DNA from 3 places in the Virgibacillus sp. LDC1 genome. Region 2 is predicted to be linked to each of the others. Evidence: riboswitches for the same ligand, from Rfam matches in the RefSeq annotation. Region 2 holds a riboswitch; each other region holds the start of a gene.

Region 1 (10,538 bases), on a different contig from region 2:
TATACAATCGCAAGAATGCCAAGGATGAGGGTGAACAGGCCATACCCTGCAAGCGTCAGCAGCGTTGCATCCTGTGTCTGCTTGTTGACATAGGCGGAATGGGCGGCCGGGACTGAAAAGGATGGCTCATAGGAGCGTAATTTCCCCTGTTCGAAGGTGAAACGGTGCTCCAATCTGGAATCGCCAATCTTGGATTCCGGGTCCACATACCGGAGCCGGGGTTCCCCTTCCCGCGTAACCAGCTCCAGTTGCGACGGATCATAGCCCGCTCGCTGGAGCCAAGGCTCTGCGAGAGCTTGCTTCTCGGCTAATGACATGCCGTCCTCGACGACAAGCAGCATCTGCCTTTGTACATCGCCCTTGTTCAGCTCAATCCGTTCATAGCTGGAGCGGGCGAAATCGTACGAGAAGCCGACGATGCCTGAATTTTGCATGTGCACGTCCACATTGAGGGCATCGCCTCCCGGTTCGCTGAAGCGAACGCGGTATACGTCATAGGGATATTTGGCTTCATAGGTTTTGTTGTATTCCGAAAGTTTCTTTTCCTTCGCCAGATATCCGTAAAGTTCCGATTTGGATTGATATGTAACCAATGCGTCATCCGTTTTTGCAGCCGTAAACTGCAAATGCTGCTGAGCAAAGCTTGAAGCCGCTTGCCGAGCCTGCTCCTTGGATATGATATTCGGGGTTGCCATCTCGGTCGAATCCGGATTCGTCGACGGAAACACCTGAAATAATAGGAACAGAATCAGGCCGACTGCGGCAGGCGCGATGAGCTGTTTCAGATTGGGCTTCAGCTTCAAGGCCTCTCTTGCACGATTCATGAAATTCCTCCTCTAAGAAAGTTGATACTCCCACTGGTATTCGATATGCCTGATTAAGAACGCATAGAGTCAATATAACATAGTTATGAAAGTCATTAGCAGCTTATCCCAATATCCGGAATAATGAAATAAATCGATGAAAATGAATGAAAAGTTTCGAAAACGTTAGAGAACCCTATGCTTGTATTCTTGAATATGCCCAATTCGCGTTCTTTTAAAGATTTTTTGGGTGAAAAACGGCATTGGGTTACGTACCGGATTGCGTTATAATCACATCATGCTTCAAGGAACCGAATATTCCAGCCGAATTTCGTACTGAAAATGGGGGAACCATGTAATTGGGGTGAATTTCATTATTCCTAGAATAATGAATAGGGCGACCTGTGGAAATGCCCGAATCCGTCAGCTAACCTCGTAGGCTGCAGCACAGGAACCAGACCGTAAGGGCACTGCGTTTTCCAGTGTCTTTTTTTCTTGATTTTTTTTAAGAAGGTGACCGATTGAACTCTAAATTTAACTGGCTCAGGCTGTCTCCGCCGCAGATTCTCGTGCTTGGGTTTGCAGCTATTATCTTCATCGGGACGGCGCTGCTAATGCTGCCGATTTCCACAAGTACGGGTGAACCGCTTGAGTTTATCGATGCCTTGTTCACGTCGACATCGGCAACTTGCGTAACGGGGCTGGTTGTGGTGGATACAGGAACGACATTCAGTTCCTTCGGAGAAGTCGTGATCATGCTGCTGATCCAGATCGGCGGGCTCGGCTTCATGACGATGGCCACTTTATTTGCCTTGGCTCTCAAAAGGCGCATATCGCTCAAGGATCGTCTCATTTTGCAGGAAGCGATGAATCAGTCCTCGATGGAAGGAATCGTAAGGCTGATTCGCAGAGTGCTGCTGTACTCCCTCATCATCGAGGCCTGCGGCGCTGTCATTCTATCGATTCGTTGGGCGTTCGATATGCCGCTTGGCCAGGCGATTTATTACGGTGTCTTTCATGCGGTCACGATGTTTAACAACGCCGGTTTCGATTTGTTTGGTGATTTTCGGAGTTTGACCGGGTATGTCTACGATCCTGTAGTCAACGTTGTCGTGATGTTTTTGATTGTCTCAGGCGGCATTGGTTTTATCGTCCTATCCGATCTGATTGATTTCCGGAAACAGCGGAGACTTTCCTTGCACTCCAAAGTGGTGCTCACCATGACGGCTACCTTGCTGCTGGTTGGATTTATCGTCATTCTTATATTCGAATTCACCAATCCGAGGACGCTCGGCTCCCTGAATTGGGGCGGAAAATTCTTCGGCGCGTTATTCCAATCCGTAACGCCGCGTACAGCCGGCGCGAATACTATAGATATTACGGGGCTTAGACAGGCCACGCAATTTTTTATCGTGATTCTGATGTTTATCGGAGCATCCCCAGGTTCAACCGGGGGCGGTATCAAAACCACAACCTTCACCATTATGGTGGGGGCGGTCATCGCCATGATGCGCGGGCGTGAAGACATCGTCATGTTCCGGTATCGCCTGGCCCAGGAGCGGGTGCTGAAGGCACTGACCATTGCGTTACTGGCCCTGCTGCTCGTTCTAACCGTATCGATGATTCTGTCGACGACAGAGGAAGGGGACTTCCTGGAGATCCTCTTCGAAACGACGTCCGCCTTCGGTACGGTGGGTCTCTCCATGGGCTTAACGCCTGATCTGACGGTGTTTGGGAAGGTATTGATCAGCATTACGATGTTTGCAGGGCGATTGGGGCCTTTGACGCTTGCTTATGCACTGGGGCCGAAAAAGGGTAAAGAATTATATCGTCATCCGGAAGGCAAAATGATTATTGGATAAGGAGTACAGGAGAGACATGAAACCAAAGCAATTTGCAATCATCGGTTTGGGACGATTTGGCGCCAGCCTGGCGCTTGAGCTGATGGAACAGGGATATGAGGTGCTCGGCATCGACCGCAATGAAGAGGTCGTCGAGGATATGAGCGAGCTGCTGACGCACACGGTGGTGGCGGATGCTACGGATGAAGAGGTGCTTAAATCGCTCGGTATCCGTAACTTCGACTGCGGGATTGTTGCGATCGGAAACGATATTCAGATGAGTATCTTATCTGCCATCTTGTTGAAAGAGCTTGGTGTTGCCATGGTCGTTGCCAAGGCAATTTCGGTGCTGCACGGCCGGGCACTGGAGAAGCTGGGCGTGGACCGGGTGATCTTTCCGGAACGGGATATGGGGATTCGGGTAGCCCATCAGCTTGTCACGCCCAACCTGCTCGACTATATCGAATTATCCAAGGACTATCTGATTGTGGAGATGACGGTCACGGACTGCATGGACGGAAAAACGCTTAGTGAGCTCAATACGAGGGTTCGCTACGGTGTCAGCGTGGTGGCCCTGAATAAACAATCCGGCATTATCGTAGCCCCGACAGCCATGGATGTGGTGAACTCCGGCGACATTATGGTGGTTATCGGGTCCAATGATAATGTGGATCGCTTTGAGTCTGAGGTCGTGAATATGCTGGAAAAATGAATATAGAAGAAAAACCTGACGACCTTATATCCGTCAGGTTTTCTTCATTTTATCCTCTTCGAGCTTACGGAACAGGATTTCCGTTTCGTCAATCCAGCGGCTGGCCGCCTTGCTCAGCTCCGAGGCCTGGCCGTAGATCAGCGAAGTCGTTCGCCGGGTTTCAATGAGTGCCGGAATATGAATGTCAACAAGCCCGTTATCGGACAACAGCTGCGGCCTTAGATAGGATTTGGGCAGCAGCGCGGCCGCCTTGCAGGTCGGGATGAGCCTGACGATTGCTTCGAAGGAGTCGATCTCCATCCGGATATCCGGCATAATGCCCCAGCGGTGGAACAGGTCATCCGTCAGCTTGCGGTACCAGGTTCCGGTCGAGAAAATGATCATCGGCAAGCCTTGAAGCTGCTCGATGCCAACATCCTCGATTTCCGCCAGCGGGTGTGAAGACGGGATGACAAGCTCCAGATGGTCATCAAACAGCGGAATGCAGTTTAATCCGGGCTGGTTGATGGAGGAGGCAACAATGCCGACATCAACCCGTTTATCCCTTACATAAGAAACGATCTCATGGGTTTTGCCGGTGATCAGCTTGATTTCGGCCGCGGGATGACGCTCCATGAATGCGTTAACGAGCGGGGGCAAGGTGGTCTGAAGGGTGGTCAGACTGGCGCCCAGGTTGATCGAGATCTGATCTCCCTCCCGGTAATGGGCCAGAGTCTGCATGAATTTGATCTGCTGCTGTCTCTGCTCCAAGGCAAAAGTGTACACAATCTGTCCGATGGAGGTAAGCTCCAGTCGTTTGCCCCGGCGGTTGAACAGCTGCAGCCCGAGCTGATCCTCCAGCTTGGCTATTTTTCGGGACAGGGCTGGCTGTGACAAGTTAAGCAGCTTGGAGGCTTGGTTTATGCTGGATTGCTCTACGACGACGGCGAACATGTCCAGTTCTTCGAACATGGAATTCCTCCTATATAAAATAGACATGCGTGCAAAACATGCTTATGCGTATAGATTATAACGATTAATAATTATATTGCAATTCCATTATAAGAAAAAAAGGAGTAACATGAAACATGACACAAGTTGTTCACACGAATGCCGAAATAGGCAGCTTTTTGTCGTTGCAACGGTTAATGCGTGTTCATAAAGGTCGGTTTAGATGCCGAGTGGCTTCCTGATTCACTTCGTGATCAAAAGCGGGCTTTTTGAACAACCTTCTTTAGGACAGGGCAAGTGTAATTGTTCTGAAAATAGGAAAGATTGAAAATGAAAACGCTGCACATTGGAAAGGGGAACGTCAACTGATGAAAGGGTATTATTCCAGAAAGCTGCATTCTTTACTCGGTGTCATACCGCTTGGGGCATTTTTGCTCAGCCATATGATTTCCAACTTTAAGGCTTTCGAGGGTGGAAAGGAAGGCTTCGCGAGCGCGGTACATTTTTTGAACAGCATGCCGTTGATATTTTTCCTCGAGCTGTTCCTGATCTGGCTGCCACTGCTATATCACGGTGTCTACGGGTTATACATCGCTTACCAGGCGAATAACAACGTGGGCAATTACAACTATGAACGGAACATCCGCTTCACCATCCAACGGATCACTGGTGTTATTACGTTCGTTTTTGTTATCTGGCATATGTACGATACGCGTTTCCAAATCATGATCGGCAAAATCACGCATGACGATTTGGGCGCCACGATGCACGGCATCATGAACAATCCGATTCTGTTTACTCTGTACGTCATCGGCGTTGTTTCGGCAGCCTTCCACTTTACAAACGGCCTGTGGGCGTTCCTCGTTAGCTGGGGCATCACCGTCGGTCCACGCGCGCAGAAGGTATCCACTTACATCTGCATGGGCTTGTTCGTAGTGATGAGCTTGCTGTTCGTTCTGGCTATGACAGCATTCCGCAGTTCCGAATTCCAGGCGGCGACAGCAGCGATCGATGTAGTTAAGACAGTCTTAAGTTAAGGGGAGTGAACGAAAAATGGCATCTAATATTATTGTAGTGGGCGGTGGCCTCGCCGGGCTGATGGCAACCATCAAAGCGGCCGAAGCAGGAGCTCACGTTCATCTATTCTCGCTTGTACCTGTTAAACGCTCTCACTCCGTGTGTGCGCAAGGCGGCATCAATGGAGCCGTTAATACGAAAGGTGAGGGTGACTCTCCTTGGGAGCACTTTGACGATACGGTGTACGGCGGCGACTTCCTTGCGAATCAGCCTCCGGTCAAAGCGATGTGTGAAGCGGCTCCGGGCATTATCCACTTGATGGACCGCATGGGCGTTATGTTTAACCGTACGCCGGAAGGCCTCCTTGATTTCCGCCGTTTCGGCGGAACGAAGCGTCACCGGACCGCATTCGCCGGCGCAACGACCGGACAACAGCTGCTGTATGCGCTTGACGAGCAGGTTCGCCGCTGGGAAACCGCGGGTCTTGTGACCAAGTACGAGAACTGGGAGTTCCTGAATGCGATCATCGACGACGAAGGCGTGTGCCGCGGTATCGCTGCCCAGGATCTGCGCTCGATGGAGATCAAGGCGTTCAAAGCTGAAGCCGTCATTCTTGCAAGCGGTGGTCCTGGTATTATTTTCGGAAAAACGACCAACTCGGTGATCAACACGGGAACAGCGGCCAGTGCCGTTTATCAGCAAGGCGTTCATTATGCCAACGGCGAGTTCATCCAGATTCACCCGACAGCCATTCCAGGCGATGACAAGCTCCGCTTGATGTCGGAATCGGCACGTGGTGAAGGCGGACGGATCTGGACCTATAAAGACGGCAAGCCATGGTATTTCCTCGAAGAGAAATACCCTGCTTATGGAAACCTGGTGCCGCGCGACATCGCTACGCGTGAAATCTTCTCCGTCTGCGTCGATATGGGACTTGGCATCAATGGCGAGAACATGGTCTACCTGGATCTCTCCCATAAAGATCCGAAAGAGCTGGACGTGAAGCTTGGCGGTATCATCGAAATTTATGAGAAATTCATGGGCGACGATCCGCGTAAAATTCCAATGAAGATCTTCCCGGCAGTCCATTATTCCATGGGCGGCATGTGGGTCGATTACAACCAAATGACGAACATTCCAGGGCTTTTCGCAGCCGGAGAATGCGAGTATCAATATCACGGTGCGAACCGTCTGGGAGCGAACTCTCTGGTCTCCGCCATTTACGGCGGTATGGTGGCCGGACCGAAGGCGATTGAATATGTCAAAGGTCTGAAGAAGTCCGCTGAGGATGTTTCCTCCACGGTATTTGATCGCGTAGCGAAAGAGCAAACGACCAAATACGAAGGCCTGCTCAAGATGGAAGGAACCGAGAATGCTTATGTGATCCATAAAGAGCTCGGCGAATGGATGACCAACAACATGACGGTGGTTCGCTACAATGACAAGCTTGAAGCTACCATCGGCAAAATCAAGGAATTGAAGCAGCGTTACCGCAATATCAATATGACGGATACCTCCCGCTGGAACAACCAGGGCGTGGCGTTCACGCGTCAGCTGTGGAACATGCTGGAGCTGTCCGAGGCCATGACGCTGGGCGCGCTTCTCCGGAACGAAAGCCGTGGCGCTCACTACAAGCCGGATTTCCCTGATCGTAACGATGAGGAGTTCCTCAAGACAACCAAAGCAACCTGGACGCCTGATGGACCGCAGATTTCATATGAAGAAGTGGATGTTTCCTTAATCCCGCCGCGTATTCGCGACTATTCGAAAGACAAGTAAGAAGGAAGGGGGATTTACGATGTCTCAAACGGCAGCCGCCTCAAAGAGCGTTAAGTTTATCATTACACGTCAGGACAATCCGGAGACGAAATCCTATACTGAGGAATTCGAAATTCCGTACCGTCCCGGCATGAACGTCATTAGTGCGCTGATGGAAATTCAGCGCAATCCCAAAAATGCACAGGGCCAAACAACCGCACCTGTATGCTGGGACTCCAACTGCCTGGAAGAAGTGTGCGGAGCTTGCTCCATGGTCATTAACGGCAAACCGCGCCAAGCGTGTGCGGCACTGATCGATAAGCTGGAACAGCCGATCCGGATTCAGCCGATGAAGACATTCCCGGTTGTAAGAGACTTGGTGATTGACCGCAGCCGCATGTTCACGGCGCTCAAGCGCGTCAAGGCGTGGATTCCGATCGATGGCACCTACGACCTTGGCCCTGGACCTAAAATGGCTGAGAAGAAGCGTCAGTGGGCTTACGAGCTGTCCAAATGCATGACATGCGGCGTATGTCTTGAAGCTTGCCCGAACGTCAACGAAAAAACGGACTTTATCGGACCAGCCGCTATTTCCCAAGTTCGCTTGTTCAATGCTCACCCGACAGGTGAGATGAACAAGGAAGAGCGTCTGGAAGCGCTCATGCAGGACGGAGGCATTGAGGGCTGCGGCAACTCGCAGAACTGCGTGCGTTCTTGTCCGAAGGGCATTCCGCTGACGACGTCCATTGCGGAAATGAACAAGGATACAACCAAACACCTGTTTAAGCGCTGGCTTGGCGTTTAATCGGTTTAGCTTCAACACCAAGGCGTCTGACCGGGGCATGACTTCGGTACAGGCGCTTTTTTTTGTTATATGATAGGAATGATGTGTTTTTAAATTGAATTTGAGGTGAGTCACTTGATCAGCGAAAGACCGATTACGATAAAGGATATAAGCGATGACCTGGTCGCTCTGGGCGTACGGAAGGGAATGACTCTGCTGGTCCATTCCTCGCTTAAGAGCGTGGGCGGATGGATTGTTGGCGGTCCGGAAGCGGTTATACTGGCCCTGGAAGACGTACTGGGCGATGAAGGGACGCTGGTGATGCCGACCCAGTCTGCGAACTTAACCGACCCGAAGACATGGGGAAATCCTCCGGCCGACCCGAAATGGTGGGATTTGATCCGCGAGGACATGCCTCCCTATGATCCGGATCTGACCGTCACAACAGGGATGGGGATCATACCGGAAGTGTTCCGTAAGCAAGAAGGGGTCATTCGAAGCCTTCATCCCCACGTTTCGTTTGCAGCACGCGGCAGGGACGCGAAGGCACTTATGCACTCCCATCTGCTAGATTACGGCTTGGGAGATGCCTCGCCGCTGGCACGCTTATACGAAGCGGGGGCCTACGTGCTTATGCTGGGTAGTAGCTATGGCAATAATACTTCCTTCCACCTTAGCGAATACCGCGCGGATTGGGGAGGGAAGGAGGTGGTAACCGCCCACGCCCCAGTACGCAGGGTGCAGGGCGCAACCGAGTGGGAGGCATTCCAGGATATCAACTATCATTCCGACGATTTTGAAGCGATTGGCGCCTCGTTTGAAGCGCAATGCCCCGATGCATATAAGCATGGCCGTATAGGAAAGGCAGGCTGTGTGTTGGCAGAACAAAGGGCCATGGTGGACCATGCCGTGCAGTGGTTGGAGAAGAACCGTTAGATGCTAGCGCATGCTGGACGGCTTTCGTTCGACACGCTGTAGGTGTTTTGGCACGCTATTCTTACATGAAATTCAGTTGGGCATGAACGTTTATTTAGATGAGCAAGGGCCAACTACCAGCGACCTCCAGGTGCATAAATACCGTTACAAGGGTAATAAAGATGTAATGGTACGGCCTGCAGTTTCAGGCCTCAAGCCAAAGGAGGGACTTGAAGATGTCATGGTGGATGTGGCTGCTCAATTTGACGGGCTTCCTGTTGTTGATATATTTGTTCTACAGTATGGACAAGAAGTGGTCCAGCAGGCCTTTGCTGCTTGCTCCACTGCTCATTTATGTCCTGGTATCGGTTGAAGATTTGCTGGGGTGGATCGATCTGATGAACGTGGTGCCTGGAGAAGGCGGCATGCGTGCTCTGATCTTGTTGTTTGCATTATGCTCCGTTATTTTCTATGTGCTGTACATATTCGACAAGATTGCAGACTCCGTCCATCGGCATGTTGATATGAAAACAACCCTGGTTCGGATCAGCACGGCCGCGGGAATGTGCGTTTTGTTTTTCACGATGGTGTATATGTCGATCTATAAGCTGTTCGGAGGCACTTCCTTCGAAGGCGAGAATATCGGCCAGGATTTGCTGAGCCAGTTCATTACCTTCCTGTATTTCAGCATGGCGACGTTTGTCACCGTCGGGTATGGCGATGTAGCCCCAGTCGATAATACGTCACGGCTTGTCGTGGTGTTAGAGATTGCCTTCAGTTTCATTACCGTTGCGTATGCGCTGTCCATGCTGGGAACGCTGCGCCGGATTTTCACACCCGGCGATGACGGCTTGGATGTGACTGGCAGCGAAGAGAAGTCCAAGGCCAATAAGCCGCATCGGAGAAAGCATTCATCCATGTAAAAGAGGCGCATCTTTGACGATGCGCCTTTATTATTTGTTCAAATGGGCAAGTGAGCGAAGTCTTAGTTAAAGCTACGGTTTCATCAGCTTTTTCAGAATGCTTAGCCCGTTCTTGGAAGGGTAGCGGAATTTAAAATCGAATCGGTTAGTCTGCTTGAGCACACTCTTCTTATGGGAGAAGGTATGGAAGCTGTATTCCCCGTGGTAGGCGCCCATCCCGCTCTCGCCGACTCCCCCGAATGGAAGAAAGGGAGTGGCCAGATGCATCAGCGTATCGTTGACACATCCCCCGCCAAAAGAAACCGAGGAGAGTACGTAATCCTGAACATCTTCATTCTCGGTGAACAGGTAAAGCGCCAGCGGCTTGGGACGGCGATGAATCGCTTGGACAGCTTCGTGTACATCATCATAAGTCAGGATCGGACACAGCGGGCCGAAAATCTCTTCTTCCATGACCGGCATATCCCAAGTGATATCGTCCAGCACGGTGGGCTCGATAAGCAAACGTTCCTTTGAGATGCTCCCGCCATGGCGCAGGGTTCCGTTGTTCAGAAATCCGGACAGCCGGTCAAAATGCTTCTCCGAAACAATGCGCCCATAGTCGGGATTGGTTAGGGGGTTCTCGCCGTAGAACGAAGTGATGGCGTCTTTCAGGTGCGCGATGAACTTCTCCTTCACCTTGCTGTGTACAAGTACATAATCCGGCGCAACGCAGGTTTGGCCGGCATTTGTATATTTGCCGAATGCGATACGTGAAGCCGCCAGGGCCAGGGGTGCATCCTCGTGGACGATACAGGGGCTTTTGCCTCCAAGCTCTAGCGTCACCGGGATCAACTGCTTGGCGGCGGCTTCCAT
Region 2 (10,538 bases):
ACATTGCCTGGCGAATCGATCTTGGGGAACAGATTCGATTCATAAAAAATATCGTGATGGTGCGAAGCTTGATTCCAGTCGAGAATGAAGCGAACCTGCATCGCATAAACAGCTTCACCTTGAATACGCAGATGGGTGTCCCGCCAATATCCGAACCTGGAGTTGAGACCCAGGTATTCATCCCCAACGTTAAATCCGCCGACATACCCGATGTCGCCATCAATGATAGCGAGCTTCCGATGATTCCGGTAATTCAAGCGCAGATTAATGAAGCGCAGCTTGGACGGGAAGAAGGCCTCGGCTTCTCCGCCGGCTTCGCGAAATGCTTTGAAGAAGCCCTTGGTTAATTGACGCGAGCCCAGTTCGTCGTATAGAACCCTTACCTTCACGCCTTCTTTTGCTTTTTTGGTCAACAGGGATATCAGCTTCTTGCCCAGCTCGTCGCGACGGATGATGTAGTATTGAATATGTATGTAGACTTTGGCTTCCTCAATATCCTGAAACAAGCGTTCGAATTTCTTGCGTCCATCCGTGAAAATTTCAACGTGGTTATCGTCCGTAAGGATCGCCTGATTCTCATTGATATGCATATGGATCAAATCGCTGCTATCCGCCGCCGCTTGATTGCTGAACGGGTATTCCCCGTTATTCATCCTCTCCATTTGAGACAGCAATACCTTCTCAATTCCCGTTTTCTGCAGATCATCCCAATGAAAGAGACGGATTCTTCTTAAATTTTGGGCGAACAACAGGTACAGCGCAAAGCCCAGAATCGGGATAAAGGACAGCACCAACAGCCATGCCCAGGTGGAGCCGGCATCCCGCCGTTCCCTGAACACCACGAACATGGAGAACACGATATTCAGTACGATGATCAGACCAAGAATGATGGATGTAACATGCAGGTTCATAATATCCTCCTAAACTATATCCTTGCCCATGCAATCCATCATATTATACGTGAGGCGTTAGGAGAAGTATATATCGGCAGGATGAAGTGAACCGAATGGTTATAAAGGGGATGGCGTTACGCTCCGGGCATCCTATGCCAGTGCAGACGCAAGCGATTTGTGTATGCACACATGGTCATGATACGATGGTGAAAAAAATAGGAGAAGGGGCATGCTTTTTGCTGAAAATGAACAAGTTTTTCAAATTATGTCTTGCCGTGATCCTGGTCCTCATTATTATTTATTTGGGATCGCTGGTGGATTTTATATTCAGACCGGTACTTTCGTTCTTCTCGATCATCCTTGTGCCGTTGATGCTGTCAGGATTCTTCTATTACCTGCTCAGGCCGCTGGTGGATTTTCTCGAAAAGCGCAAGCTAAATCGCTCGCTGGCCATCCTGCTCCTATATGTCGTGTTTGCAGGCATACTTACAGGTTTTATTATTGGCGTATGGCCATCCCTGCGGGACCAGATCGTGGCACTTGTACAGAATGCCCCCGCATTGTTTGCTAAGCTTGGCGAGCAGCTTCAGGAATGGGAGAATAACGGCTTCTTCAAGGATATATTTCCGGAGAACGCCAATCCGCTTACACAGCTAACCGATTATTTGAACCAGGGCTTTACGTTTTTGACGAATTATATTATGAACCTGTTTTCGTTTGTTTCGAATTTTGCCATCGTTTTATTTACGTTCCCGATCATGCTGTACTACATGCTGAAGGAAGGCGGGAAGTTCGGGGAGATGATTGTCAGCTTTTTGCCTAACCGATTCAAGGAAGTCGGAGCTTCGGTGCTGGATGAAATCAATAATGCACTCAAAGGGTTTATCGTGGGTCGGGTCCTCATCAACCTGGCGCTGGGCGTCTTGATGTATATTGGCTTCCTGATTATTGGTTTGCCTTATGCGCTGCTGCTGACGGTTGTCGCGGTCATTGCAAATTTCATACCGTTTATCGGAGCCATTCTATCCTCGATCCCGATTGTGATCATCGGGTTCATCCAGTCCCCGGGGACGGCGATCTGGTCGCTTGTTGTCATCCTGGCCGCCCAGCAGATTCAGGATAACCTGATTGGTCCGTATATTTTTGGCAAACAGCTGGCAATCCACCCCATTACGATCATTATCTTGGTTTTGGTGGGACAGGATCTTGGCGGAATTATAGGGATTCTGCTGGTGGTACCGATTTACATGATCATTAAGATTATCGTAACGAGAGTGTATCAGCTGTTCTTTAAAGAAAAATGGCAAAAAGCATAGAATCGGGATAAATATGTGGCCGAAGCTAGCTGCTGAAGTCGCCTAAGAGCGTGGAATCGTTCTTGGCGGCTTTTTGTATGCCCGAGGTATGAAGGGGCGCTTGACAATGATATGAAAAATATATAATCTTAAATTAAAGATATTAAATATAAAGATTGTGTGATTGAATTATACGAACGGAATCAAGTTTGGAAATATTGGGCTGGACACGAAACCATGAGGAGGCGATGGATATGGCATTACATACGGCAGGCATTCATCATATTACCGCTTATGCGCAGGACCCGCAGAGAAATGTTGATTTTTATACGGGGGTACTGGGGCTCAGAATGGTGAAGAAGACGGTGAATTACGATGCGCCCGAGGTTTACCATTTGTATTTCGGGGATGAGGAGGGGCACCCGGGGACCATCATTACCTTCTTTCCGTCTTCTGCCTCGCGAAGAGGGAGACGTGGAGGAGGGCAGGTTGGGTATACAACTTTTGTTGTCCCTGCAGGTGCCCTGCCGTATTGGGAACAGCGATTACGGAGCTTCGGCGTCCCTGTCATGAAAGCATTCCGATTTAATGAACACTATCTTCAGTTCTCCGATCGCGATGGACTTTCTCTGGAGCTGGTCGAGCGTGAAAACGGACCGAAGAGCAGCTGGTCTGTAGACGATGTGACGCCGGAAACAGCGATTAAGGGATTTGGTGGTGCGGTCCTGTTCAGTAACAAATGGAAGGAAACGAAGAAAGCATTGGAGCAGGTAATGGGGCTGACCTTCATGGGAGAGGACGTTAACTATGCACGGTTTCAGTCTACGGGGCCCTTCGGCAACGTGATTGATTTACCGATGCGGGACATCCCGTTGGGCGTCGGAGGTGCCGGAACGACCCATCATATCGCTTGGCGGGCCCAAGATGATGGTGAGCACGGCAAATGGCATGAATGGGTGAAGGAACATGGTTTCCACCCTACGGATATTAGGAACCGGAACTATTTCAAAGCGTTATATTTCAGGGAAAGAGGGGGGATCTTGTTTGAGATCGCAACGGATCCGCCCGGATTTACGGTGGATGAAGATCTGGACTCACTGGGGGAACAATTAAAGCTTCCTGCCTGGTTTGAACCAGAGCGAGCCCGTATTGAGGAAGGTCTGGAGCCTATACAAGTCAAAATACAGGAGGGGGGCAATTCAAGTGATATCCATTGACCCGAATACCCAAAGCGAACGGGACACATACAAGCTGCTGATCGGGAGCGTTGTTCCGCGGCCGATTGCCTTTGTTACGACATTATCGGAGGATGGCGTGCTGAATGCGGCGCCGTTCAGCTATTTTTCCATTCTGTCGAGCAATCCCCCTCTGCTGTCCGTCTCCGTTCAGCGGAAGAACGGTACGGCTAAGGATACAGCGAGAAATGCCATGCAAAGCGGCGAGCTTGTCATCCATATCGTGGACGAAGACACCGTAGAAGCCGTGAACGAAACGGCGGCGAACCTGCCCCCGCATGAGAGTGAGCTTGACCGAACCCATTTAACCCCGGTCGTTAGCGAGGTCGTTAAAGTTCCCGGCGTTCTGGAATGCAAGATTCGCATGGAATGTGTGTTGGAGCAGGCCGTCACTTTGAATGGCGCGGATCAGCTTCCTGCTGCCGATCTCCTGATTGCCCGCGTAGTCCGCTTCCATGTTGCAGAGGAGCTTTACGAGCAAGGCCGGATTGACGCTGCCAAGTTGAAGCCTGTAAGCCGTATGGCGGGAAACATCTATTCTTCACTGGGAGAGATGTTTACGGTCGAGCGGCCCGTATAACAGCGGATGGGATGGATAAGGGTTAGGACGCAGCGAATATCAAGCTGTAAGCGTTCATGTACCGCTATTCGATAGCGCGTTGGTCCATGAAAGAAACGGGACTTGTGGAATATCCTGCCTGGAATATGCAAATTCTACATGAATGTGGGGCCGATATGATGAATTCACAATATAGGAGTGATCGACATATGAAGTTTGAATCCAAGGTTGTCATTGTGACGGGAGGCGCCAGCGGGATCGGTGAAGCAGCGGTAAGGCTTTTTGTAGAAGAGGGGGCCAAGGTTGTTATCGCGGATTATTCGGACCGCGGACAGGCCGTTTCCGATGAATTAAGAGGAGCAGGCTTTGAGACGCTGTTCGTTAAGACGGATGTAACCCAAGAACAGGAAGTTGCGAATATGGTGAAGCAGACGGTTGAGCATTTTGGCCGTGTTGATGTATTGTTCGCCAATGCAGGCATTGCTCATGATGCGCCTGCCGATCAGTTGTCGATGGACAACTGGCAAAGAACGATTGATATTAATCTTACAGGGGTGTTCCTGTGTGATAAATATGTAATCCAGCAAATGCTATCCCAAGGAACCGGAGGGGCGATCGTAAACTGCGGCTCGATCCATAGCCATGTCGGAAAAGCGGGGGTTACCGCCTATGCTTCCGCTAAGGGAGGCGTTAAGCTGTTAACCCAGTCGATGAGCGCGGATTATGCTCCTAAAGGGATTCGGGTCAACGCCGTATGTCCGGGATATATCGATACGCCGCTTATTAAGGGAAGAACGGAAGCGATCACGCAGCATCTGGTCGGCCTTCATCCGATGGGCCGCTTGGGGCAGCCGGAAGAAGTAGCCAAAGCCGTGTTGTTCCTCGCCAGCGAAGATGCATCCTTCATTACAGGCACGAGTTTGCTGGTGGATGGCGGATATACGGCCGTATAATTGAAGCAAAGCCCCGATATAACAATCGGGGCTTTGTTTGCAGGAGGAAAGACGAAACTTATATAATGCTGACACCAGCGCTGCCGTAACCTGCGACTGCAGTGACAAGAGTTACGCCAGCAGCTGTTGCCGAGAATACCATTAACAAGCGGGTATTGGCTGCCACCGGAATGGCCAGGCCTTCTACGAAGCCATTGCTTACCGTTCCGGGACCTACAATGCCTGTGAGCGGCGGAGCCAACGTAACAAGAGCGCCTGGTATCGGTGCGAAAGTATTGCTCGTAGCCGGTGCACTGTACAGTTGGGCTGTGATTGTAACCGTGGTTCCTGTCAGGGTAAGCGCCAAAGTAGTGCTAAAGGTAGCAGACAGTGCAGTGATGGTACCAGCTCGTGGCGTGTTAAATGCGAAGTCAAGTGCAGTACCTGCTGCTCCCGTAAGGTCGATCGTTCCACCAGCGAGGGTAACGGTAGGGCCGGAAATACCAAAGCCGACCAGACCGACTGTACCTACCAATCCGCCCAAAACAGTAGTCAGAGCAAGTGGCAGACCAGATGCGAATGGGATGATGGCTCCTCCGGCAGCTGCTCCAGTAGCCCCAGTAGCCCCAGTAGCTCCAGCAGGTCCGACGGCTCCAGCAGGTCCGACAGGCCCGACAGGCCCGACAGGTCCCGCCGGTCCTGCAGGTCCAGCCGGTCCAGCCGGTCCAGCAATACCAGTTGTCGGTCCGGCAGGTCCGGCAGGCCCGATAGGTCCAGCTGGTCCAACCGGTCCAACCGGTCCGATAGGCCCTTGAGGACCTACAGGTCCGCGGATAGCTCTTGGGCATCGGCGCTTTTTAACAACACATACATGATCTTTATGTCCACCATGACCATGAGACGGGCATTTCTTTTTCTTCGCATGAATGACTTCTTTCTCTATCTTTTTAAGAGCACACAATAATTTTCTTTTTCTAGAAGAACGTTCCAAATGGAGCACCTCCTTTAGATTTGTTTTATACTACGCAAGTGCTCTCGGTACGGCATGGGTTAATAGCGTACAAATGATAGATATCCACCTATAATTTCCAGAATGTACGCTAGCCCCCAAGGCATTCATCTATTGACGAATAGCAAAAACCATAGGATGAATTTCAAATTTCCATACGATGTTCATAGGCTTATTACGCAGCGTTTCAAAAAAAATTAGACCTTACATGTAATGAGGGAAGCTTTCACAATCCGGGTTTAATTCATGGCATAAACTATCCATCACATGAACGAGTAAGGGAGGCATGTCAAACGCCTGCTATATAGCGAAAAATTGACCTGGAATAACCCCCCTGAATGGTAAGGGGACAGGCTTGAATGAGGCATTTATCCGGCGTGTAATATACCCTGGAAGAATGACATTTCCGCCTCTAAATTTCCAAAAAAAGCGGTTAAGGGGGTTTGACTTTTCCTGAACTTCCCTTTATCATGAACACACGCTTAGTTTCCGGCATACATTTTCCGGAAAGCGGGGGAACCAGTTTCACCAGGGGCGAGTCACTTGGAATCACGAGTGTAGGGTACCATCTTACCCGAGTCCGTCAGCTAACCTCGTCAGCAGTGGATGGGTCTTTTATACATAATGGATGTTTCATAACAAAGGCCCTTTATTCTCTATAGGGGCCTTTCTCTATTTTTTGACCCCCTGCTGGCGGAGCTATGTCTAGATCCCCTGTTTGGTGGTCTTTTTGTATTCTGCTAAAGAGGAGGGGCAAGGTCGGCAAATGTTGAACCAATTGAATCGGTCAGACGGCATTGGGTTAAAGCGTGCACGGAGATGGATGAATCATCTTCCCTGAAGCCCCGACCCGTGCAAGGTATCTGAATGTCCTTATATCCAAGTTAACACATAAATTAACAGGGATTATTTCATCATGCCATTTTTTAAGAATTGCAAAGTCATAACGAAAGGTTGTGGAAAAGTTTTGAAGAAAGTCGTTGTACTGATGTTGTCATTGATTTTGGTGGTATCGCTTGCGGCTTGCGGCGACAAAGGGAGTACGCTGGATCGCGCCATAGAGCAGGGATATATCACCGTGGGTTTTGCGAATGAGAAGCCTTATGCCTATAAAGAGGCCAACGGGGAGCTGACGGGAGAAGCAGTTGAGATTGCCCGAGTTATTCTGGAACGGCTTGGGATCAAGGAAATGAGGGGAGAGCTTACGGAATTCGGTTCACTGGTTGCCGGACTGCAGGCTGAGCGGTTTGATCTCATTACCGCAGGCATGTTCATTAATCCGGACCGCTGCTCTGCCGTATTGTTTGCCGATCCGGAGTACAGCATCGGGGAAGCCATTGCGGTGAAGCAAGGGAACCCGATGGAACTCGGAAGCTATGAGGACATTGCCAAGAATGACCAGGCCAAGGTAGCCGTCATGACCGGCGCGGTCGAAATCGGCTATATGGAGAAGTCTGGCATTCCCACGGACCGGATCGTACAGGTCCCTGACCAGGCCTCGGCCATCAGCGCTCTCCAGGCAGACCGGGTGCAGGCGATTACGATGACGGGGCCGTCCCTGCAGGCGATGCTGGATTCGGCTAACGACGACAGCATCGAACGCGTGGCTGATTTCGAGCAGCCGGTCATCGACGGAGAGAGCGTTCGCGGTTACGGCGCTACGGCTTTTCGCCAAGCGGATACCGAGTTCCAGGAGGCTTACAATGCGGAGCTGCAAAAAATGAAGGAGTCTGGCGAGCTGCTCGAAATTTTGCAAGAGTTCGGGTTCACGGAAGAAGAGCTCCCGGGTGAGATGACGGCCGCCGCGCTTTGCGGGGAATAGCATGCCGAATTCTTGGATCGATTTTCTCCCTACGCTGCTTAAAGGAGCAGAGATCACGATTATCGTCGCGTTTTTTTCAGCTATACTGGCTATCGCGATGTCCTTTGCAGCCGGATTATGCCGGCTGTCGAAGCTGTGGATCGTCCGGACGTTGACAGCCGTGTACGTGGAAGTCTTTCGGGGAACCTCCTTGCTGGTGCAGCTGTTCTGGTTGTATTTTGCCCTTCCGTTCATCGGCATCGAGCTTCCGAAAATGCTGGCGGCGATCCTCGCGATCGGGCTGAACTTCGGCGCATACGGCTCGGAAATCGTTCGAAGCGCCGTGCTGGCCGTTCCAAAAGGACAGTGGGAAGCCGCCTTAGCGCTTAATCTGAAGCCTTGGCAAAGGCTGTGGAATGTGATATTGCCTCAAGCGTCCCTGCGAATGCTTCCCCCTTTCGGAAATCAGCTTGTGGAACTCATCAAATCCACCTCATTGGTTTATTTCATCACAATGGCGGATTTGACGTATCAGGCGATGGTGCTCCGCAACAATTACATCTCCTGGACGACCGAGATTCTGGTGCTGCTGCTCCTCATGTATTTTGTCATTGCTACGCTCGTTTCGCTGGCGGTTCGACTGCTGGAGCGTAAATGGACAGCGGGGAGGCTATAGCCATGTGGGACTGGAACTATGTGTGGGATATCCTGCCGCAACTCTTGAATGCGTTAAAGATGACGGTATGGGTGACGCTCTGCGCTTTCGCGGTGGCATTGATCATCGGATTGCTGCTTGCCTTTGCGACGCGGAGCCGATTTAAGGTGTTGTCGCTCCTAACCAAAGGAATCATCGAATTTATTCGCAATACACCGCTGCTGGTTCAGGTCTTCTTCCTGTATTACAGTCTGCCGCTCCTCACGGGAATTTCCATTCCGGCTTTCTATGCCGGGGTGATCGGTCTCGGGCTGCATTACAGCACATATCTGTCCGAGGTGTACCGTTCCGGAATCGAGGGAGTGCCAAAGGGACAATGGGAGGCTGCCACAGCACTGAATTACACGAAAGCCCAAACCTGGCGGAGTATTATACTGCCGCAAGCCGTACCGCCGATCATTCCGGTACTGGGCAATTATTTGATTGTCATGTTTAAAGAAACGCCGATTCTATGCGCCATAACGCTGGTGGAGATGATGCTGACGGCCAAAAATATCGTGTCGCAGTCGTTCCGCGCATTTGAGCCGTATACGCTGGTCGGGATTCTGTTCCTGATCATCAGTTATATCGCCTCTTTGCTTGTGCAAAGGCTGGAAAAGCGTATGAATCTGCAGCGTGGAAAATAAGGAGGGGAGTCTATTGAATGCCGTTGTGATCGATGAGCAAGCGGAAGCGCCGAAGGAGCCGCAGCAGGAGAAAAGTCTGGCTACCGCTACGGGTACAAAGCCGATTGTAAAATATACCGGCGTGACCAAGTCATTTGGTGACCTCCAGGTGCTTAAGGGCATCGATCTGGAAATGCAGCCGGGAGAAAAGGTAGCTGTGATCGGTCCGAGTGGATCGGGCAAAACGACGATGGGCCGGATGCTGATGACGCTGGAAGAACCCACCGAAGGAACCATCGAGGTGGATGGCGAGCTGCTCTGGCATATGGAGGAGAAAGGCAAGCTGGTTCGGGCCAACGAAAAGCATTTGCACCGGATGCGCTGCAATGTCGGCATGGTCTTCCAGCATTTTAATCTGTTCCCGCACATGAATGTGCTTCGCAATGTGACGGAGGCCCCGCGCAAAGTGCTGGGTTTATCCAAGGAGGAGGCGGAGGAGCGGGCCGTCTCCATGCTGGGCAAGGTCGGCTTGGCCGACAAGCTGAAGATGTATCCGTCCAATCTGTCCGGAGGTCAGAAGCAGCGGGTTGCCATCGCCAGAGCGCTGGTCATGCGGCCGAAGGTGATGGTGTTTGACGAGGTCACCTCGGCTCTTGATCCGGAGCTGGTCGGCGAGGTGCTGGAGGTCATTCGGGAGATCGCCGAAGAAGGCGAAATGGCCATGATGCTGATTACGCATGAGATGGATTTTGCGAAGGAAATCGCGGACCGGGTCATATTCGGAGCCGACGGAAGGATCGTTGAGCAGGGCACGCCGGAGGAGATATTCGATGATCCTCAGAGCGAGCGGCTGCAGAGCTTCCTGCAGCGATTCCGTTCCAACGGAAATTAGTTCTGGAAAGAGGTGATTGTATAGAATGGCTGTAAATACCGAAACCGAAATTGTTTACCGAAGACCGGAAGCACGGGATGGCACCCGGGTGTGGGAGCTTATACGCGACACCGGATCACTGGATCTGAACTCCCCTTATTGCTACATGCTGCTTGGAGATTACTTCCATGATACCTGCATGATCGCCGAGGATGAAGGGGATATCATTGGTTTTATTTCCGCCTTCCGTTCTCCCCGCAATCCGGAGACGCTGTTCGTATGGCAAGTGACCGTTGCAAGCTCGCACCGGAGGCAGGGGATTGCGAAGGCGATGCTGACAGGCCTCATGAACCAGAAGGCATGTCATGGCGTCCGTTTCATTGAAACGACAGTATCGCCCAGCAATATGGCGTCACGCAGATTGTTTCTCGGTTATGCCGAAGAGAAATCCATTCCGAGCACCGTAACGGTAGGTTATGGAGCCGAGATGTTTCCGGATGGCACGACACATGAAGATGAGCCGTTATTCGTGATTGGCCCCTTTTTCAATGACATTTAAACAAATGGAGGGAACTATGGACAACCAAGTCATGGAGAAACCGAAGCTTACCGTGTTTAACAAG
Region 3 (10,538 bases), on a different contig from region 2:
CGATTGGCCAGTCGAGGAAAGGCAGGTTGCGCTCTGCGCGGCCCTGCTGCATGATGTGGGGCATGGACCTTTTTCCCATTCTATAGAAGAAGCCTTTCATATGAATCACGAGGATTGGACATGCCGAATTCTGCTTGGGGATACTTGCGTCAATCAGGTACTGCGGGAGCTCGGAGCGGATTTCCCCGAGAAAGTGGCTTCGGTTATTAACAAAACCTACGATAAACCGATCGTGATAAACCTGGTCACTAGTCCGCTGGATGCAGATCGGATGGATTATTTGCTAAGGGATGCGTATTATACGGGGGTTAATTATGGAACGATTGATATTGACCGGATCTTGCGGATGCTGCGGCCATACCGGGATCGGGTCGTTGTAAAGGAATCAGGCATGCACGCCGTGGAGGATTACCTGATGTCACGGTATCAGATGTACTGGCAGGTATATTTTCATCCCGTCACGCGAAGCTCCGAGATCATCCTGCGCCAAATCTTCCGCCGGGCAAAAGAACTGCATGACAGCGGGTATGCTTTCCGGTTCATGGTAGAGCCGCTTCCTGCGTTGTTTGCAGGCCATATTGACGTGAATCAATACCTGCGTCTTGATGAAGCCCTGATTCAAACCTCCTTTCTGCAATGGACGGAGGAAGAAGACAAGCTTCTTAGCGAATTATGCGGCCGTTTCATGCACCGAAAGCTCTACAAATATGTAGAAATCGACAATATCGATCTGGAAACCATCGACGGGATACGCCAAGCGTTCCGTACCGTGGGATTACATCCGGAATATGACCTGGAGATTGATTTTCCAACCGATCTTCCTTATGATAAAGTTCATTCCGATATGCCGCTTAACGAGAAACAGATTCTGCTTCTGGATCGGCATGATGAGCTGAAGGAAATCTCGGAGGTATCCGATATTGTACGCTCGATCAGCGGCATTCATAAAGGACGGTACCATCTTTATTATCCGGAGGAGAAGGTGGGTCCGCTGCTGGCTCAAATGCCGGAGAAGATAGCCGGTGTTTTCAAACAACAACATTAACCCAGTGGGAATAACAACGCTTGGTGCATTTGTAATTTAACCAACTAATGGAAGATATACGACACAGAAACGACAGGAAGGAGAGTGTGATTATTATGCTGTTCGACACGCACACTCATATGGACGCTCCCCAATTCGACGAAGACCGGGAAGCGGCTATCCAGCGGGCGCTTGAAGCCGGCGTCACCAGGATGATCAATATCGGATTTAACCGGGAGACGATCCCGACCACGATGAAGCTGGCAGAGACTTATGATTTTATTTACGCGGCGGTGGGCTGGCATCCTGTAGATGCGATTACCATGGAGGATCAGGATCTCGATTGGATCGCTGCTTTATGCAGTCATGAGAAAGTGGTGGCAATCGGCGAGATCGGTTTGGATTATTATTGGGATACATCCCCGAAAGAAGTCCAGCACCGTGTGCTTCGACGTCAGATCGGACTTGCCCGGGAGTTGAACATGCCCATTGTCATTCATAATCGGGATGCGCATGAAGATATCGTTAACATTTTGCGGGAGGAAAAAGCCTCCGAAGTCGGCGGTGTCATGCATTCCTTCTCCGGAAGCTGGGAAACGGCCAAAATGTGCTTGGATATGGGATTCCATATCTCATTTGGCGGGCCGATTACGTTCAAGAATGCGAAGCAGCCCAAAGAGGTTTTGGCACAGGTTCCGCTTGATCGATTATTGATCGAAACGGACGCGCCTTACCTGACACCCCATCCCTTCCGCGGAAAACGAAATGAGACCGCATATGTAAAATTGGTGGCGGAGGCGGCAGCCGAAATTCGAGGGTTGTCCTATGAGGAATTGGCCCAAATTACCACCAAAAATGCACTGGAACGATTTGGCATTTAACGAAAACGAGAGCAAAAGCAATGAAAAAGAGAGCAATCGCGATTAATTAAAGTTTTTTAATCAGAAAAGGCGTTGATATTACAATATTTTAACCTTTTACATGAGAAAATGTGGTTGAATGTTGCTTTACAACCTGCATGTAAACAGGATATCATCTTTTCAGTGATAAGAAGCTGTGATGTGCAGATCGCAGCCGAATATTTCATGAACCGTCTCGCTTAATCTCCGAAATTCTGGAGAACGGGGGAACCGATACTGCAGTGCATACTGGTCTGAATGCACGAAGCTGTATTTGATTTCTTTTTCGGGTCTTTGGGGTGAATTTGAAGGATCTCGCCATGAGCGGGTATCCGGATATAGGGCGTCTCTCTTACGTCCGAACCCGACAGCTAACTCCGTAAGCGAAATAAGAGGGGAAATCTCGTGCATACCATTTCCATGATTTCATTCATCAGGAAGCCACGTTAGAGCCTCTAGTACTCTTTCAATGGCTTTCTTTTATTTTTGAATAATGGAGAAGGGATCATCATACTCTTGGTAAACAGGAGGTGATGGCAGATGGACGGAAGACGGGAATTGACGCAGGGTGTAGATAGATAGCAGGATGCCCTGTGAGAAAAATTGCTATAGTCACGTCAAATGCATTCATGCGTTTACCTAGACGGCGGGACTATGAAGGAGGATGGAATAGTGGGCATTTTTCAACCTGAAGAAACCCATGAATCACAATCATCCAGCATGTCTTACGCATTGAGATGGAAGCATGACAATTTGCGTCAACTGATGTTGCTCGGCGCCATGGGTGCCGTTACGGTATCACTTCTCATATCGTTGGTTGTACATGATCAGGCAGGCAAGGAGGTTCAGCTTGTCGTCGACGGCCGGGTCACTACGGTGGAAACACGTGGATCGTTGCTGCAGGAATTGCTGGATGAGCAAGCGATCACGTTGAGTCCCCAGGATCAGATTTCGATGCCTCTGAACGGCGCGATCCAGGACGGAGACCGAATTATCATTGAACGGGCAATTCCAGTCAAAGTTACGGTAGGCAGCACAACCAAAACCATATTTACATCCCAGGATACGGTTGATCATGTACTCAAAGAGGCTGGCGTTACGATCCAGGGTGAAGATATAGTACAACCGTCGCAAGACACGAAGCTGACCAGCAATATGAATATCCATGTCGTTCGCGTCACGAAACAAAAAGTCAAGGAGACGGAAGACCGCGAATTCCGCGTGATCAAGACAGCCGACCCATCGCTTGAAAAGGGCGATAACCGCGTCATTCAGCGGGGCGAGCCTGGTCTCATGGTGAACCATTACGAGAAGGTCTACCACAATGGCAAGCTGGTTTCCAAGACGAAGGTCTCCCAAGAGATTGAGCGCAGAACGAAGGATAAAATCATTGCCGTAGGCACGAAAAAAGTGGAGAAGCCTGTTATCGTTCAGGCGGCAGCCACCGATGTAAAAGCTACACCGGCTAAATTGTCGGGCACGAAAAAAGTAACGACCGCCAAGGCTGTGGAGAACAATGTAGTCTCCCGCGCAGGCGTTGATTTTAAATACAAGAAGGTATTGAACAACGTGTCGATGACGGCGTATTCCGCCGAGCAGCAAGGAATCGGTACGCGCACCGCATCCGGCACACGCGTTACTGAAGGGCGCACCATCGCCGTTGACCCTAACATCATCCCAATCGGATGGTGGGTCTATATCGAAGGCATTGGCTTCCGTCGTGCTGAAGATACGGGCGGTGCCATCAAAGGCAACAAAATCGATGTTTATTACGATTCGTTGAAATCGGCCATGAATTTCGGCCGGAAGAGCGGCCGCACCGTTTACGTGATCGGTCCGGTTAAGCCTGAGTTGAACTAAACGCATGAATTCCAGATTTACATTGCCATTCTAATGCTATACTATTTAGCTTATAATATATGATGATCAAGAAGAGGGAATATTTCCTCTTCTTTTGTTTTGTTAAGAACGGAGTATTTAAGGCTAAGTTGGTTGAACCTTAAAGTTGTACAGGCCTGCTTTGCTTGGGAAGGAAGAGAACGAACGCATGATTAAAGAAGTGATTGTTGTGGAAGGCAGAGACGATACCGTTGCCATTAAACGGGCCGTAGATGCCGATACGATCGAAACGGGCGGTTCAGCGATCAACAAGCAAATCCTGAAACGCATAGCGCTTGCCCAGGAGCGCAGAGGCGTTATTATATTGACAGATCCTGACCATGCAGGGGAGCGGATCCGCAAAATCGTGGATCAGGGGGTGCCTGGCTGCAAGCATGCCTTTATTCCCGAAGCAGATGCTACCCGCAAAGGGGATATCGGCGTGGAGAATGCCTCGCCAGAGGCGATACGGCGTGCGCTCGAGCGGGTTCATACCTCCTTTGAGGGTGGAGAGAGCCTGATCAGCTTGGAGGACATGCTGGAGGCTGGATTATCAGCGCACCCGGAGGCGGCGGCAAGACGTATGGCGATGGGAAATCTGCTGGGGATCGGATATTGCAACAGCAAGCAATTCCATAAACGATTGGCCATGTTTCAAATATCGCGTGAAGAATTTCTGGCCGCACTTGCACAACTGGAAGAAGGGGGCGTAAGCCAATGAATCGGATCGAGGATATATCAACACCAAGACGGACGAAGGAGATCATCTCACGGCATGGATTCTCCTTCAAGAAGAGTCTGGGTCAAAACTTTCTCATTGATCAGAATATTCTGTATAAAATTGTGGAAGCTGCAGGACTGGATGAAGATAAGGGAGCTCTTGAGATCGGTCCTGGTATCGGTGCATTAACCGAGAAGCTGGCACAGACGGCAGGAACCGTCACCGCGGTCGAAATTGATCAGCGCCTGATTCCCATCCTGAGGGAGGTCCTGGAGCCCTATGAGAATGTGAAGGTGCATCATGGGGATGTACTGAAGGTCGATCTTCATGAGCTGTTCCGTCAGGATTTCGCGGACGTATCGAAGGTAAGTGTGGTTGCCAATCTGCCGTATTATGTTACGACGCCGATTCTCATGAAGCTGCTGGAGGAAAAGCTGCCGCTGGAGAATATCGTGGTGATGATTCAGAAAGAAGTGGCAGAGCGGATGGCAGCGGCACCGGGAAGCAAGGATTACGGCAGCCTTAGTATTGCCGTTCAATATTACAGTGAACCTAAGCTGGTCTGTATTGTGCCGCACACGGTGTTTATCCCGCAGCCGAATGTCGCATCGGCGGTTATCCGCCTGGCGGTCCGGGAACAGCCTCCTGTCAGCGTAGAAGACGAAGGGTTCTTCTTCGAGGTGGTCCAGGCTTCTTTCGCACAGCGGAGGAAGACGATTGCCAACAATCTGAAGAGCCGGTTTTTTCCGGGAGAAGGCCGTGAACGGCTGGAACAATTGCTCCAGCAAGCGGGCATCGAGCCCTCACGGCGCGGTGAGACCCTGAGTATTGAAGAGTATGCCCGGCTTAGCAACATATTGTACAATGCGGATATACGTTAATACAGCCATTAGAGAGCCCATAAGACCCGTTAAGGTCTCAACGCGATAAATTGATGTTTCGTAAGAACCAATAGTCACAGTGGCCCATACCATAGGGTAGGGGTGATGTTGTGATGAACTTGGGAGACTTGGTCGTTCGTAAATCCTACGGCGGCGATGTAACGTTCCGGGTAGAAGGCATGCGGCAAAATAATAATATTGTCATCAAAGGGACGGAATTCCGGTTACTGGCCGATGCTCCCGCTGATGATCTGGTCACGGTCCCGCATCCCACCTTAAGCGAACGAACAAAGCAGGCACAGATCAAAGCCAATGAGTCGCTGGACCGCCTGCAGAAGCACAGACAGGAGCAGGGCGAGCGTCAACTGGCGAGCCTGCGCAATATTGAAGGCGGACAGCTTGCGGATAAAGGTTATTTTGACGTGCCGGGCAAGGTGCTGCATTTGGATGGAGATCCCCAATACCTGAAAAAGAGTTTGACCTTGTACAATCAGCTTCGGGTCCCAGCGGAAGGCCATTATATCAATGAGTCGGGGATGGCCGATTCATTATATCGTCTTCTTCCGCGGGTAAGACCTGATATCGTTGTAATTACAGGTCATGATGGTGTTCTGAAGAGACGACAGCCATACGATTTATTTAGCCTGGACAGCTATAAGAATTCACACAACTTTGTTACGGCCATTCAGGTAGCGCGTCAATATGAGCGCAATCTGGATTCCCTGGTCATTGTAGCCGGGGCGTGCCAATCGCATTTTGAAGCGCTGCTGCAGGCTGGAGCCAATTTTGCCAGCTCACCAGGGCGAATCCTCATCCATGCGCTGGATCCCGTCTACGTCGCCGCCAAGGCAGCCTATACGTCGGTCAGGGATACCGTGAACATCCATGATGTCGTTCATCATACGATCAGCGGCAGCCAGGGCGTGGGCGGAATCGAGACGAGAGGCAGCTACCGGATCGGCCTGCCCAAGCTTCAGGATTTGTCCACGTTGAAGGTTACGCCTTCGGTTAGTTAAGTCCGTACTGTGTTCTGAAGGTGGCGTATCGGCCATTGGAGAAAGACCCGAGAAGAACCCCACAAGCTGGGGTTTTTTATTTTTTGTTTCAATTCTTTAAGAAAGTTGTCAAAAAAAATACATAAAGCTTGTCAATTTAGCGCATATTAAAGCAAATGCACACGAGAAATACAGGGTCAAAAAAAATACGTTGACAATATATTTTTGATGCTGATATAATTAATGTTTTTGAATTGACAAATGACTGAATCTTTTGTATAATGGACAAGGAAAGAGGTGGTCGTCGACAATGGCTAAAAACGCGCTGTTGGAAATCAAACGCAGTCTCGATGCCCATTTAGGGCAAAAAATTACGCTTCGGGCTAACGGTGGCCGTCGGAAGACCGTCGAGCGTACTGGTGTTTTGGAAGAAACGTACCCTTCTGTTTTCATTGTGAAGCTGGATCAAGACCAGCAAACTTTTAAACGTGTGTCCTACAGTTATGCCGATATTCTGACCGAAACCGTGGAAATCATGGTAACCGGTGATGACAACGAGATGCGAATCACCTATATCAAGTCATAACGATATGTCATGAGAGAGCAGTCTCCACTTACAGGGAGGCTGTTTTTTGTTGCCATCGATCCGGGGGGAATGACAAGAGGGGGTTGAACACATACTAAGGCTGCGCGAAGGCTTCTTCATCCGTTCCATATGCGGTGATGGAGGTTAAGCTTGCAGGGTTCTTAAAAAAAGCCACTGCATCGCGCCGGATGCTGTTCATGCCATACTCAATACATTTTCCAAGGAGGCGGGATTGATGAGCAGGAGAAGACGAGGCATCATGTCCGATCAATTGAAGACCGAATTGGCTAAGGAATTGGGATTCTACGATACCGTGGAAAAAGAAGGCTGGGGAGGCATTAAGGCCAAGGATGCCGGCAACATGGTAAAACGGGCGATTGAGCTCGCCGAGCGGGCAGCCCGCAAATCCGATCTGTAACAGAAAGACCATAACGCGGCAGGGGCTTCCGGTTAAGCGGAAGCCCCTGTTTGTTTACCCCCATCAAACGGTCCCATGACTTCAAAGCCTGAGTTTGTTAATATAGAGGCATTAGATGTTTTTCCTCGAATATGTTAAGTTCAAGCATATGGGAAAAGCTAAGGATAGGTGAACGTTCTTGAAAATATACGAAAAAGCACCGGCCAAAATCAATTTGATGCTGGATGTACTTCATAAACGTCCTGACGGCTTCCATGAGGTAGAGATGGTCATGACGATGATCGACCTCGCCGATCGGCTCGAAATGTCCGAACAGAAGCGGGACACCATCATCATCACCTCACAGGCAGGGTACATACCGCTGGACGAGAAGAATTTGGCCTTTCAGGCAGCAAGACTAATCAAAGAGCGCTACGACGTGAAAAAGGGTGTGCATATTCACCTGGACAAAAAAATCCCCGTTGCCGCGGGACTCGCAGGAGGCAGCAGTGATGCAGCGGCAACACTGCGAGGCTTGAACCGCCTCTGGGGACTGGGCATTCCCCAGCAGGAGCTGCTCGCACTCGGCGCAGAGCTTGGCTCGGATGTGCCGTTCTGCGTAACGGGCGGCACCGCACTGGCTACGGGGCGCGGCGAGATACTCACGCCGATCCCGAACCCGCCGCAGTGCTGGGTGATCGTGGCGAAGCCGCCGATCAATGTGTCGACGGCGGAAGTGTACGGCCGTTTGCGCAGCGAGCAAATTCAGCGCCATCCATCGGCAGAGCGCATGGTAGAAGCGCTCACGCAAGGAAGTTTCCAGCAGATGTGCCAATCGCTGGGTAACGTGCTGGAGGAGGTTACGTTGAAGATGCACCCGGAAGTTCAGCAGCTGAAGGAAGGAATGCTGAAATTGGGAGCTGACGGTGCGCTCATGTCCGGAAGCGGCCCTACCGTCTTCGGCCTGGTCTCCAAGGAATCCAAAGTAGCCCGGATTTATAACGGCCTGCGGGGATTCTGCAAGGAGGTATATGCCGTTCGCCTGCTGACTTAGAAACGGTTATGTTTGACAATTCGGGGTCGAATTTCAAACAAAGTTGTATAAATACGTACAAAGGTGTTATATTTAACATATAATATTCGGATTTAGCGAGGAACCCTAGGTGAAAAAATTAAAACGAAGCGAACGATTGGTTGATATGACCCAATATTTACTATCTAAACCGCATACGCTGATTCCGCTGACAACGTTCGCCGAGCGATATGGAGCAGCCAAGTCATCCATCAGTGAGGATTTGGCGATCATTAAGGACGTGTTCGAGAGCGAGGGACTCGGAGAGCTTCAGACGCTGGCCGGCGCAGCGGGAGGAGTCAGATACATTCCGAAGCTGCGCAAAGATCATGCCTTGCGGTTTGCGGAGGAGCTGTGCCAGCAGCTTCAGCAATCGGATCGGATTCTGCCGGGCGGTTATTTATACATGTCTGATCTGCTCGGACAACCTTCGCTGATGAACGAGGCGGGCAAGATCATTGCCACGGCGTTCTCTGACCGGGATATCGATGTGGTCATGACCGTGGAAACCAAAGGAATTCCGCTGGCCTATGCGACAGCGGCGCAATTGAACTTGCCGGTCGTACTAGTTCGCCGGGACCATCAAGTGACGGAAGGATCGGCCGTAAGCATCAATTATGTATCGGGCTCACACAAGAGCATCCATACCATGTCATTATCCCGCCGGGCGCTCAAGGAGCGCTCCCGCGTGCTGATTGTGGATGATTTCATGAAGGCAGGCGGTACCATTCAAGGAATGGTCGATCTGCTGGGTGAATTTAATGCCGAAGTCGCAGGTGTCGGTGTGCTGGTGGAGTCGGGAGCGGTGGAAACCGAGGAAAGACTACTGGAGGACTATATTTCACTGGCCATCTTAAGCGATGTGGACTCCAAAACGAAGAGAATTACCGTCAACCCTGGTAATTATTTCGAATAATAGAGTCGCGATATTTGTCGATATAATAGCGTTTTCATTCGAATTAGCCCGAAGTCTGTCGAAAATATCACATTCTAAAAAAAATTCCTGTTTTTAGGACATTTTGTATTAGAAAAAAGAAGGATTTCTGGTTTGCTGTGTGGAATTATACACCAAGTCTCTGATGGAAAAAGGTGGTGAACACATATGCAAATTACGGATGTCAGACTCCGCCGTGTTAACTCTGAGGGGAGAATGAAGGCAATCGCATCCATTACCATCGATAATGAATTTGTCGTTCACGACATTCGCGTCATCGACGGAAACAATGGAATGTTTGTTGCAATGCCGAGCAAACGCACTCCTGATGGAGAATTCCGCGACATTGCCCATCCCATTTCTTCCGGTACTCGCGAGAAAATTCAATCGGCTGTCTTGGCCGAGTATGAGCGAGCGGCTACTGAAGAAGAAGTGATTGAAGAAGGCGCTTAAGATTTACAATTGGGGTTCAAGGAAAAGAGAGCCATACCTGTGGCTCTCTTTTCTTTTTTTGTAGAATGATATATATTCAGTAGTGAGTTCAAGAGGAGGAGGCATGGCCCTTGAAAAGATTTGCTATTGTGCTCGCCGCTGGGCAGGGCAAACGTATGAAATCCAAACTATATAAAGTGCTGCATCCTGTTTGTGGCAAGCCGATGGTCGGACATGTATTACAAACCGTACAGCAGGTAAACTGTGAACGGAGTGTTGTGGTCGTAGGCCACGGCGCGGAAGCGGTTCGCACCTATCTGCAAGACGCAGCCGAGTATGTACTGCAGGAGCAGCAGCTCGGAACGGGTCACGCTGTGAAGCAAGCCAAGGAATTACTTGGCGGCGAAGAGGGATCCACGATTGTCATTTGCGGGGATACTCCGCTGGTGACGTCCGAGACACTGGAGAATCTTTTGAAGCTTCATGAAAGCAACAATGCTGCCGCTACGGTGCTTACCGCGCATATGGATAACCCGAAAGGCTACGGCCGGGTCATTCGAGGCGAGGATGGCAGCGCACTTCGGATTGTTGAGCAGAAAGATTGCAGTCCGGAAGAGGACGCAGTCACTGAAATTAATACCGGTACCTATTGTTTTGACAATAAAAAGCTATTCGCTGCACTGGACAATGTAACCAACCAGAATGCGCAGCAGGAATAT

What was found. A riboswitch is a leader RNA that binds a small molecule or an ion and turns the genes downstream of it on or off. The one in region 2 is predicted to bind cyclic di-AMP.
Region 1: another riboswitch for cyclic di-AMP. It lies ahead of OHJ21_RS20180 (TrkH family potassium uptake protein); the one in region 2 lies ahead of ehuB (ectoine/hydroxyectoine ABC transporter substrate-binding protein EhuB).
Region 3: another riboswitch for cyclic di-AMP. It lies ahead of OHJ21_RS32775 (resuscitation-promoting factor); the one in region 2 lies ahead of ehuB (ectoine/hydroxyectoine ABC transporter substrate-binding protein EhuB).

The regions. Positions count from the first base shown of each region.
Region 1 covers NZ_JAOXLZ010000001.1:4,404,393-4,414,930, reverse strand. Annotated here, with positions in the region: gene OHJ21_RS20185 (CPBP family intramembrane glutamic endopeptidase) at 1-824, opposite strand, end outside; cyclic di-AMP (ydaO/yuaA leader) riboswitch at 1,116-1,260, shown strand; gene OHJ21_RS20180 (TrkH family potassium uptake protein) at 1,325-2,665, shown strand; gene OHJ21_RS20175 (potassium channel family protein) at 2,682-3,356, shown strand; gene OHJ21_RS20170 (LysR family transcriptional regulator) at 3,390-4,307, opposite strand; gene OHJ21_RS20165 (succinate dehydrogenase cytochrome b558 subunit) at 4,655-5,323, shown strand; gene sdhA (succinate dehydrogenase flavoprotein subunit) at 5,340-7,082, shown strand; gene sdhB (succinate dehydrogenase iron-sulfur subunit) at 7,102-7,866, shown strand; gene OHJ21_RS20150 (AAC(3) family N-acetyltransferase) at 7,981-8,781, shown strand; gene OHJ21_RS20145 (potassium channel family protein) at 8,997-9,683, shown strand; gene OHJ21_RS20140 (aldehyde dehydrogenase) at 9,756-10,538, opposite strand, start outside.
Region 2 covers NZ_JAOXLZ010000008.1:156,749-167,286, reverse strand. Annotated here, with positions in the region: gene cls (cardiolipin synthase) at 1-905, opposite strand, end outside; gene OHJ21_RS31540 (AI-2E family transporter) at 1,130-2,209, shown strand; gene OHJ21_RS31535 (ring-cleaving dioxygenase) at 2,443-3,405, shown strand; gene OHJ21_RS31530 (flavin reductase family protein) at 3,392-4,003, shown strand; gene OHJ21_RS31525 (SDR family NAD(P)-dependent oxidoreductase) at 4,192-4,935, shown strand; gene OHJ21_RS31520 (exosporium glycoprotein BclB-related protein) at 4,994-5,905, opposite strand; cyclic di-AMP (ydaO/yuaA leader) riboswitch at 6,393-6,540, shown strand; gene ehuB (ectoine/hydroxyectoine ABC transporter substrate-binding protein EhuB) at 6,912-7,745, shown strand; gene ehuC (ectoine/hydroxyectoine ABC transporter permease subunit EhuC) at 7,747-8,400, shown strand; gene ehuD (ectoine/hydroxyectoine ABC transporter permease subunit EhuD) at 8,403-9,065, shown strand; gene ehuA (ectoine/hydroxyectoine ABC transporter ATP-binding protein EhuA) at 9,079-9,936, shown strand; gene ectA (diaminobutyrate acetyltransferase) at 9,962-10,474, shown strand; gene ectB (diaminobutyrate--2-oxoglutarate transaminase) at 10,491-10,538, shown strand, end outside.
Region 3 covers NZ_JAOXLZ010000011.1:42,344-52,881, reverse strand. Annotated here, with positions in the region: gene OHJ21_RS32785 (HD domain-containing protein) at 1-1,045, shown strand, start outside; gene OHJ21_RS32780 (TatD family hydrolase) at 1,138-1,905, shown strand; cyclic di-AMP (ydaO/yuaA leader) riboswitch at 2,111-2,325, shown strand; gene OHJ21_RS32775 (resuscitation-promoting factor) at 2,596-3,783, shown strand; gene rnmV (ribonuclease M5) at 3,971-4,522, shown strand; gene rsmA (16S rRNA (adenine(1518)-N(6)/adenine(1519)-N(6))-dimethyltransferase RsmA) at 4,519-5,403, shown strand; gene yabG (sporulation peptidase YabG) at 5,517-6,419, shown strand; gene veg (biofilm formation stimulator Veg) at 6,709-6,984, shown strand; gene OHJ21_RS32750 (small, acid-soluble spore protein, alpha/beta type) at 7,220-7,402, shown strand; gene ispE (4-(cytidine 5'-diphospho)-2-C-methyl-D-erythritol kinase) at 7,581-8,435, shown strand; gene purR (pur operon repressor) at 8,545-9,369, shown strand; gene spoVG (septation regulator SpoVG) at 9,556-9,840, shown strand; gene glmU (bifunctional UDP-N-acetylglucosamine diphosphorylase/glucosamine-1-phosphate N-acetyltransferase GlmU) at 9,951-10,538, shown strand, end outside.